2 linked regions of the Algoriphagus machipongonensis genome follow. Each later gene encodes a partner of the first gene's protein in a complex. Links are inferred from orthologs where the notes say so. Each region holds a gene or a part of one and is shown in the gene's direction. Other genes may lie near its edges.

What was found. The genes of interacting proteins can lie anywhere in the genome.
Region 2: the proteins of ALPR1_RS13985 (region 1) and ALPR1_RS06730 are in contact, whole or in part, in a solved structure (PDB 8RP0), measured with the Escherichia coli proteins. The link is inferred for Algoriphagus machipongonensis from one-to-one orthologs.

The regions. Positions count from the first base shown.
Region 1 is NZ_CM001023.1:3,343,182-3,347,336, forward strand. Bases 1,337-4,155 are described here. They hold ALPR1_RS13985 (anthranilate synthase component I family protein), read left to right. Parts: upstream 1,337-2,027; coding sequence 2,028-3,284; downstream 3,285-4,155. Other genes in these bases: ALPR1_RS13980 (YceI family protein), read left to right, coding at 1,337-1,962; dinB (DNA polymerase IV), read left to right, coding at 3,265-4,155. Also shown: ALPR1_RS13970 (hypothetical protein), read right to left, coding at 1-483; ALPR1_RS13975 (gamma carbonic anhydrase family protein), read right to left, coding at 576-1,088; more of ALPR1_RS13980, read left to right, coding at 1,237-1,336. UniProt on the Escherichia coli protein: Part of a heterodimeric complex that catalyzes the two-step biosynthesis of 4-amino-4-deoxychorismate (ADC), a precursor of p-aminobenzoate (PABA) and tetrahydrofolate.
Region 2 is NZ_CM001023.1:1,549,853-1,553,454, forward strand. The notes cover bases 1-2,934. They hold ALPR1_RS06730 (anthranilate synthase component II), read left to right. Parts: upstream 1-1,151; coding sequence 1,152-1,718; downstream 1,719-2,934. Other genes in these bases: ALPR1_RS06720 (anthranilate synthase component I family protein), read left to right, coding at 1-663; ALPR1_RS06725 (four helix bundle protein), read left to right, coding at 698-1,084; trpD (anthranilate phosphoribosyltransferase), read left to right, coding at 1,750-2,760; trpC (indole-3-glycerol phosphate synthase TrpC), read left to right, coding at 2,766-2,934. Also shown: more of trpC, read left to right, coding at 2,935-3,587; ALPR1_RS06745 (phosphoribosylanthranilate isomerase), read left to right, coding at 3,587-3,602. UniProt on the Escherichia coli protein: Part of a heterodimeric complex that catalyzes the two-step biosynthesis of 4-amino-4-deoxychorismate (ADC), a precursor of p-aminobenzoate (PABA) and tetrahydrofolate.

The DNA.
Region 1 (4,155 bases):
TCTATAATGACTCATTAAGCCCACTAATAAAAATATAGCTAGCAAGCCAACAAGCATCCATTTGGAAGTCGTAAAGATGGAAGCTAGGGTTGCAAGTACCTGATGTCTTTCTGGGAAGTCATTCAAAATTCCAATAATCAGGATATTCTCAAAGAAATCCATAACAAAGATCCCCAAAGGGAGAATTGCTACTTTGCTTGATTTCCAAAAAATTCGCAACAATCCGATAGCAAGAAGTCCATACACGAGCATGTAGGGGAAATCCAAAGCGATTATTCCAAATTTGTATGCATTCCTCTCGGAAAGTGAAAGATTTCCAAGTGATTGGTACGCCTGATCTACAGAATAGGCGAATTTTAAGTCCAATGCATATTCAGAAGGAAGAAAATAATTCAACAACACGTTGAATAAAAAGAAAAGTAGAGTTAGAAAAACCAGCGTCGACCTTTTCTTAAGCCATAAAAAAATTGCTTTTAAAATCATAAAAAATGTATTTAAACCAAAGAATATTAATTAAAAGTAACTAAATACTACCATTTCAAAAAATAATGGGATTAAATAATCGCATCAAGTCATTATTTTTCAAACCACTTAGCATACATGGGGTAATTTTTAGCCGTCCTATCAATTACTTCCTGCATATTCTCTCCTGTATCCTTTACTTTTTTTGCAGGCATTCCTGCATAAATAGAATTGGCTTCCACAACGGTCCCAGCAAGAACCACTGCTCCGGCAGCAATTACAGCGCCTGAATGGATTACAGCTCCATCCATTACAATAGCCCCCATTCCTACCAAAACCCTATCGTGAATGGTGCAACCATGAACAACGGCATTATGAGCGATTGAGACCTTGTTCCCAATAATTGTGGGGAATTTTTGGTACGTACAGTGGATGACTGCCCCATCTTGTATATTGGTATCGTCCCCAATTTTAATAAAGTGAACATCGCCCCTAATAACAGCATTAAACCATACGGTACAGTTATTTCCCATCTCTATTTCTCCTACAAGAGTTGCATTGGGTGCCAACCAACAATTTTCACCTAATTTTGGCTCTTTTGAATTCACTGGAACAATTAATGCCATAGCTTGTTTATAGATGTTGAAATTCAAATCTAAGAAGATCTTAAGAGTGAATTTTAATTTTGTAAATGAAACTTTTTAAAAAAATTGGAGTTTACATGTATATACATATAAATTTGCACATTCAACTTTATCTTAATAATCAGTAGAAATGAAAACTATTAAACTAACTGGATTCTTACTAGCAAGTGCTTTACTTACATTCTCATGTAACAAGCCGTCTGAAACAGTAGAAACATCTGAAGCAAAAGAAGTAGCAACTTTAGAAGGTAAAAGCCTAAGCATTGATCCTGAAGCAACTACCATCGCATGGAGAGGTTACAAACCAACTGGACAACACTTTGGTAAAATTCCTGCTGTAAATGGTGAATTGGCGCTAAGTGGATCAGAAATTACTGGAGGTAAATTCACCTTCGATATCACAGGTCTTAAGATCGAAGATATGGAAGAGACTGATGAGAGCTACGGTAAGCTTTATGGTCATTTGCAATCAGCAGATTTCTTTGATGCAGAAAACCATCCTCAGGCAACATTTGAAATTACTGAAGTAATGCCTTTCTCAGAATCAGATAAAATTGCAGTAGAAGAGCAATTTGAGTCAGAAAACACGCCAAAAAGTGCAACTGAACTATCTCCTGAGCAACCAACGCACTGGATCTCAGGTAACCTTACTATGAGAGGTAATACAAAAAACATCAAATTCCCTGCAGCAGTATCCATTGACAATGGTGTAGTATCTGCTAAAGCTGGATTTAACATTGACAGAACTGCATGGGGTCTATCTTACGGTGACGAGGCTGATGCAGTAGATAAGACAAAAGATAAATTTATCTATAACACGGTTTCTTTAAACCTTAATGTTACAGCATCTGAATAAGCTTCCTGAAGTTTATTCTTTTAAAAAGAGGAATTCGATTCGAATTCCTCTTTTTTTGTATCCAAATGGAAAAATTCCCTTTCAGCTACAAACCTGACTTTCCTGACTGGCAACAAAAACTGTTGTACTGGGCAGACCAAACCCAGCCCTTTTTAGCCTATTTTCAAGGGAATCAATACCCCTATCCCGAAAACCCCTTCGAACATTTATTATTTACTGGAAACCAAGAACTGAAAGAAGCTGAAATCTGGGATGATTCATTAAAAATTCAAAAGGTTGGAATAATTGGGTATGATTTTAAAAACAGGCTGGAAAAGCTTGAAAGTAATAATCCTACCCTCATCCCACTTCCTGATTTGTGCTTTTTCCAGCCTCAAATCTCTTTATGTATCCATGAAGAGGAAGTCCATAGTAAAACCAACCTTTCTCTTTCCTTTTGGCAGCAGGTTGAAGCCATTTCTTTACCGAAAGTAAATACTAGTTGCCAGATCAACCCCTTGTTAAGCAAAGAGGAGTATATAGAATCTGTGCTCAAAATCCAGGATTTCATCAAAGAGGGCGAAACCTACGAGTTGAATTTTTGTCAAGCGTTTACGGGTGATTTTGTCAATTGGGATCCTATTTCAGCTTTTCATAAACTCCAGAAGCTCTCCCCTATGCCATTTTCAGCACTCTTCAAGGCAAAGACCCAATGGTTGATTTCCGCATCTCCCGAACGTTTTCTAACCAAAAAAGGAAGGAAATTAATTGGTCAACCTATCAAAGGCACTATTCACCGTGGGAGCAATCAGAAGGAGGATTTGGCTAATAAATCAGATTTACTTGCAAGCGAAAAAGAAAGAGCTGAGAACCTGATGATCACAGATTTAACCCGGAATGACTTGTCCAAGGTTTCACTTACAGGTTCAGTTAAAGTAGATGAGCTTTTTGGCATTTATCCTTTTCCAAGAGTCTTTCAAATGATCAGTACAGTTTCGTCTATTTTAAAACCCGGGGTTGGATTTGAGGAAATCATCCAGGCAACTTTCCCGATGGGCAGTATGACGGGAGCACCTAAAATCCGTACCATGAAACTGATTGAAGAACTGGAAAATTTCAAAAGAAATTGGTTTTCGGGAGCCATTGGCTGGATAGATGAGCAAGGCGATTTTGACTTTTCTGTTGTCATCAGAAGTATCATTGCTGATTTAGAGATTAAAAAACTTTATTTTGGTGTTGGCAGTGCCATTACCTCAGATGCAAATGCAGCCTTAGAATATGAGGAATGTCTATTGAAAGCTCAAGTGCTGCTGGAAGTACTCGATGGAAAATCCAAAAACTAATACAGTCAGAAAAATCATACATGTGGATATGGATGCTTTTTATGCATCTGTAGAACAAATGGATCATCCTGAGTGGAGAGGGAAGCCTTTGGTAGTGGGTGGAAGTCGTGCCCGAGGAGTAGTGGCTGCCGCCAGCTATGAAGCTAGGAAATATGGTGTTTATTCTGCCATGGCCTCCAGTATTGCTGTACGAAAATGTCCCCACCTTATTTTTGCCAAACCCAGATTTGATCGATACCGTGAATTATCCCTGATGATTCGAGAAGTGTTTTACGAATACACTGATTTAGTTGAGCCTTTGTCCTTAGATGAGGCATTTTTAGATGTGACAGAGAATAAAAAAGGAATAAACTCTGCAATATTAATTGCCAGGCAAATCCGGCAAAAGATTAAAGAGAAGACAAACTTAAACGCCTCTGCTGGAGTCAGCTATAACAAGTTCCTTGCTAAAATTGCTTCAGATTTAAACAAGCCCAATGGTCAAGCATATATTTTACCGGAAGATGCAGAAGAGTTTTTAGAGAAACTTCCCATTGGAAAATTCTTTGGAATCGGTAAAGTCACTGCTGAAAAAATGCAGAAAATAGGAATACATAATGGGGCTGATTTAAAACAGTTTTCCCTTCAATTTCTCTCTAAAAAATTCGGTAAATCAGGACTTCATTATTTCAATATTGTAAGAGGAATTCACCTTTCTGAAGTCCAGCCACATCGGGTTAGGAAATCTCTCAGTGCAGAAAACACTTTTGAGGTAGACCTAACCACTGATGAGGAACTGCTCAATAAACTACAGCCTATCTACGAAGAGGTCATTCGAAGACTTGACAAATCAGGCATCAAGGGTAGAACTGTCACTTTGAAATTGAAATAC
Region 2 (3,602 bases), 1.8 Mb from region 1 along the record:
GTAAACCCATCGCCTTATTTATTCTATTTCGATTATGGCTCTTTTAAAGTTTTCGGAAGTTCACCGGAAGCCCAGATCGTGGTGAAAGAAAATAAAGCCACGATTTATCCCATTGCAGGGACTTTCCGAAGGACTGGTAATGATCAGGAGGATGCAGCTTTGGCAAGAAAGCTTTACGATGATCCAAAAGAGAATTCAGAACATGTCATGTTAGTGGATTTGGCTAGAAATGACTTAAGCAGGACTTCTGAGAAAGTAACGGTGGATGTTTTCAAAGAAATCCAGTATTACTCTCATGTGATCCACTTGGTTTCAAAGGTTACAGGAGAGTTGCCAGAAAAAGCCAACCCTTTACAGCTGGTAGCAGATACATTTCCGGCTGGAACGCTTTCAGGAGCACCAAAGTATCGGGCAATGCAGCTAATTGACGAATTAGAAAATGTCTCCAGAGAGTTTTACGGAGGAGCCATTGGGTATTTGGGCTTCAACGGAGATTTCAATCATGCCATATTAATCAGGTCTTTTGTCTCAGAAAACAATCATCTGAGATTTCAAGCAGGAGCTGGGGTAGTTGCCAAATCAACCATTCCATCAGAATTGCAAGAAGTGGCCAATAAACTGGAAGCCTTACGAGTTGCACTTCGTGCGGCGGAGAATATTTGATTGAAAAATTGTAAGATTTTAAAGTTGAAAAATTATGGCAAAGGTTGATCGATTTGAAGATTTAAATGTTTGGAACCATGCAATCGAAATAGGATTGAAAATTTACCAACTGGTAGAGTCAAATCATTTGGTAAGGGATTATCGAGCAAAGGATCAACTTATAGGAGCTGCAATTTCAATTTCAAACAATATAGCAGAAGGGTTTGAGTACAACAGTAATCGTCAATTTATAAAATACTTAGCTATTGCTAAAGGATCTGCTGGAGAGCTAAGAAGTCAACTGTTTTTATTAGTTAAAGCAAATAAAATAACAGAAAAAGAATATGAATTTCTCTATCAAGAGATGATTCAGATTTCCAGTGAGATAAAAGGATTTATTAAATACTTGAAGGGATTTGAACAGAAGAAAAAAGGGAAATGAATCCAATATTCCAATTTTCGAATTTTTCAATCTTTCAATTACAATACGGAAAAATAAAACAATAAAGATGAGAATCTTAGTCCTAGATAATTATGATTCCTTTACCTATAACCTGGTTTATATCATTAGGCAATTGGGTTATGGAGGGCAAATGGATGTTTATCGTAACGATAAAATAACAGTGGAAGAGGTAGATCAGTACGATAAAATCCTACTTTCTCCAGGACCCGGAATTCCAGAAAATGCGGGTATTATGCCGGAGCTGATTAAAAAATACGCGGATACCAAGTCAATTTTGGGTGTTTGTTTAGGACATCAGGCTATAGGAGAGGCCTTTGGTGGAGATTTAACCAATTTATCAGAAGTGCTTCATGGAGTGTCTTCTACGGTAAAAGTTTCGGATGATTTGCTTTTCAAAGAGGTTCCCGATACTTTTAGTATTGGTAGATATCACTCTTGGGTAATCAATGAAATCACCCTTTCCGAGGATCTTGAAGTGATTGCCAGAACACCAGATCAACAGATCATGGCAGTAAGACACAAGAAGTTTGATGTCAGAGGATTACAGTTTCATCCAGAAAGTATCTTGACAGAAAATGGTATCCAAATCATAAAAAACTGGCTAGAAAGTTAAATCTAGCAACACCCTAACAACCCCCTTTATTATGAAAGATATTATTAACCACTTAATAGAACATCGGACTCTTAGCCAAACGCAGGCCAGAGAGGTTTTGAAAAACATCACATCAGGTGACTACAACCAAAGTCAGATTGCGGCTTTTATGACAGTTTACATGATGCGAAGTATTACGGTTGAAGAACTTTCCGGTTTTCGTCAGGCTATGTTGGAGCGATGCATTGGAGTGGATATAGCCGAATACGATGCGATGGATCTTTGTGGTACTGGTGGTGATGGAAAAGACACGTTTAATATTTCAACTCTTTCTTCTTTCATTGTGGCAGGAGCTGGTCAGAATGTGGCTAAACATGGAAACACTGGAGTATCATCGATCTGTGGTTCCTCAAACCTTTTGGCCTATTTTGGCTATGAATTCACCAGTGATATTGATAAAATTCGTCAAAGCCTGGACGATGTAGGTATTTGTTTTTTACATGCCCCACTTTTTCACCCTGCAATGAAACATGTAGGTCCTATCCGAAAGGATTTGGGTGTAAAAACTTTCTTCAACATGCTAGGCCCTATGGTTAATCCAAGTTTTCCGAAAAAGCAGATGGTTGGTGTCTTTAGTTTAGAATTAGCCAGGCTTTACGGATACCTTTATCAGGAAATGGATGCTAGATTTTCAATCATTCATGCCATGGAAGGATACGATGAGATTTCTTTGACAGGAGATTTTAAAATGATTTCTAATGAAGGAGAAAAAGTTCTTAATCCAAAGGACTTAGGGTTGCAAAAATTAGATGCTACTTCGATTGAGGGGGGAAAGACAATTGAAGAATCAGCAAAAATATTTGAATCCATCCTCAAAGGAAAAGGTACAAAAAGTCAAAATTCGGTGGTTTTGGCAAACTCTGCTGCCGCATTGGTGACCGCGCAAGAAGGGCTTTCGTTTCCTGATGCCGTAGCTAAAGCTGAGGAAGTTTTACTCTCGGGAAAAGCATTGGATGTATTTGAAGGACTTGTTAACCCAAAAACTACCGTTTCATTAGCCTAAATCACATGAATATTTTAGATAAAATTATTGCAAGAAAGCATGAAGAAGTTGCTGAAAAAAGCAGCTTGGTTCCTGTGAAACTACTAGAGAAAAGTCTGTTTTTCGAAGGGAAAGTAGTGTCAATGAAAAAATATGTGACAGATCCGGAAAAATCAGGTGTCATTTCTGAATTTAAAAGAAAATCTCCTTCCAAAGGATTGATCAATGGTGCTGCCGCTGTAGAAAGTGTGAGTATTGGATACATGCAGGCGGGGGCTTCAGCATTATCCATTTTGACAGACAAAGATTTCTTTGGAGGATCTAACGAGGATTTGAAGACTGCTCGAAAATTCAATTACTGCCCAATCTTAAGAAAGGACTTTGTTGTGGATGAATATCAGATTTTGGAAGCAAAATCTATAGGCGCTGATTGTGTTTTATTGATTGCAGCTGCTTTGGAGCCAAAGAGATTGAAGGAATTGGCAGCTTTTGCCAAAAACTTAGGGCTGGAAGTGTTGATGGAGGTGCATGATGGAGAGGAATTGGAAAGAAGTTTATGTGATGATTTGGACTTGGTGGGAGTAAATAATCGTAACCTGAAGACTTTTGACGTTTCCTTAGATACATCGTTAGAATTAGTGGATCGAATACCTTCTGAATTTGTAAAAATTTCAGAAAGTGGGATTTCTAAGCCAGAAACCTTAGTAACCTTAAAGAAATCTGGATTTGACGGGTTTCTGATTGGTGAGAATTTCATGAAATCTGCTAGACCAGAACAGTCTGCGTACACTTTTATCAAGGAATATAAAAAGTTGCTATCGAAAGAAATAGCATTGAATAAGGTCTGATGCAAATCAAAGTAT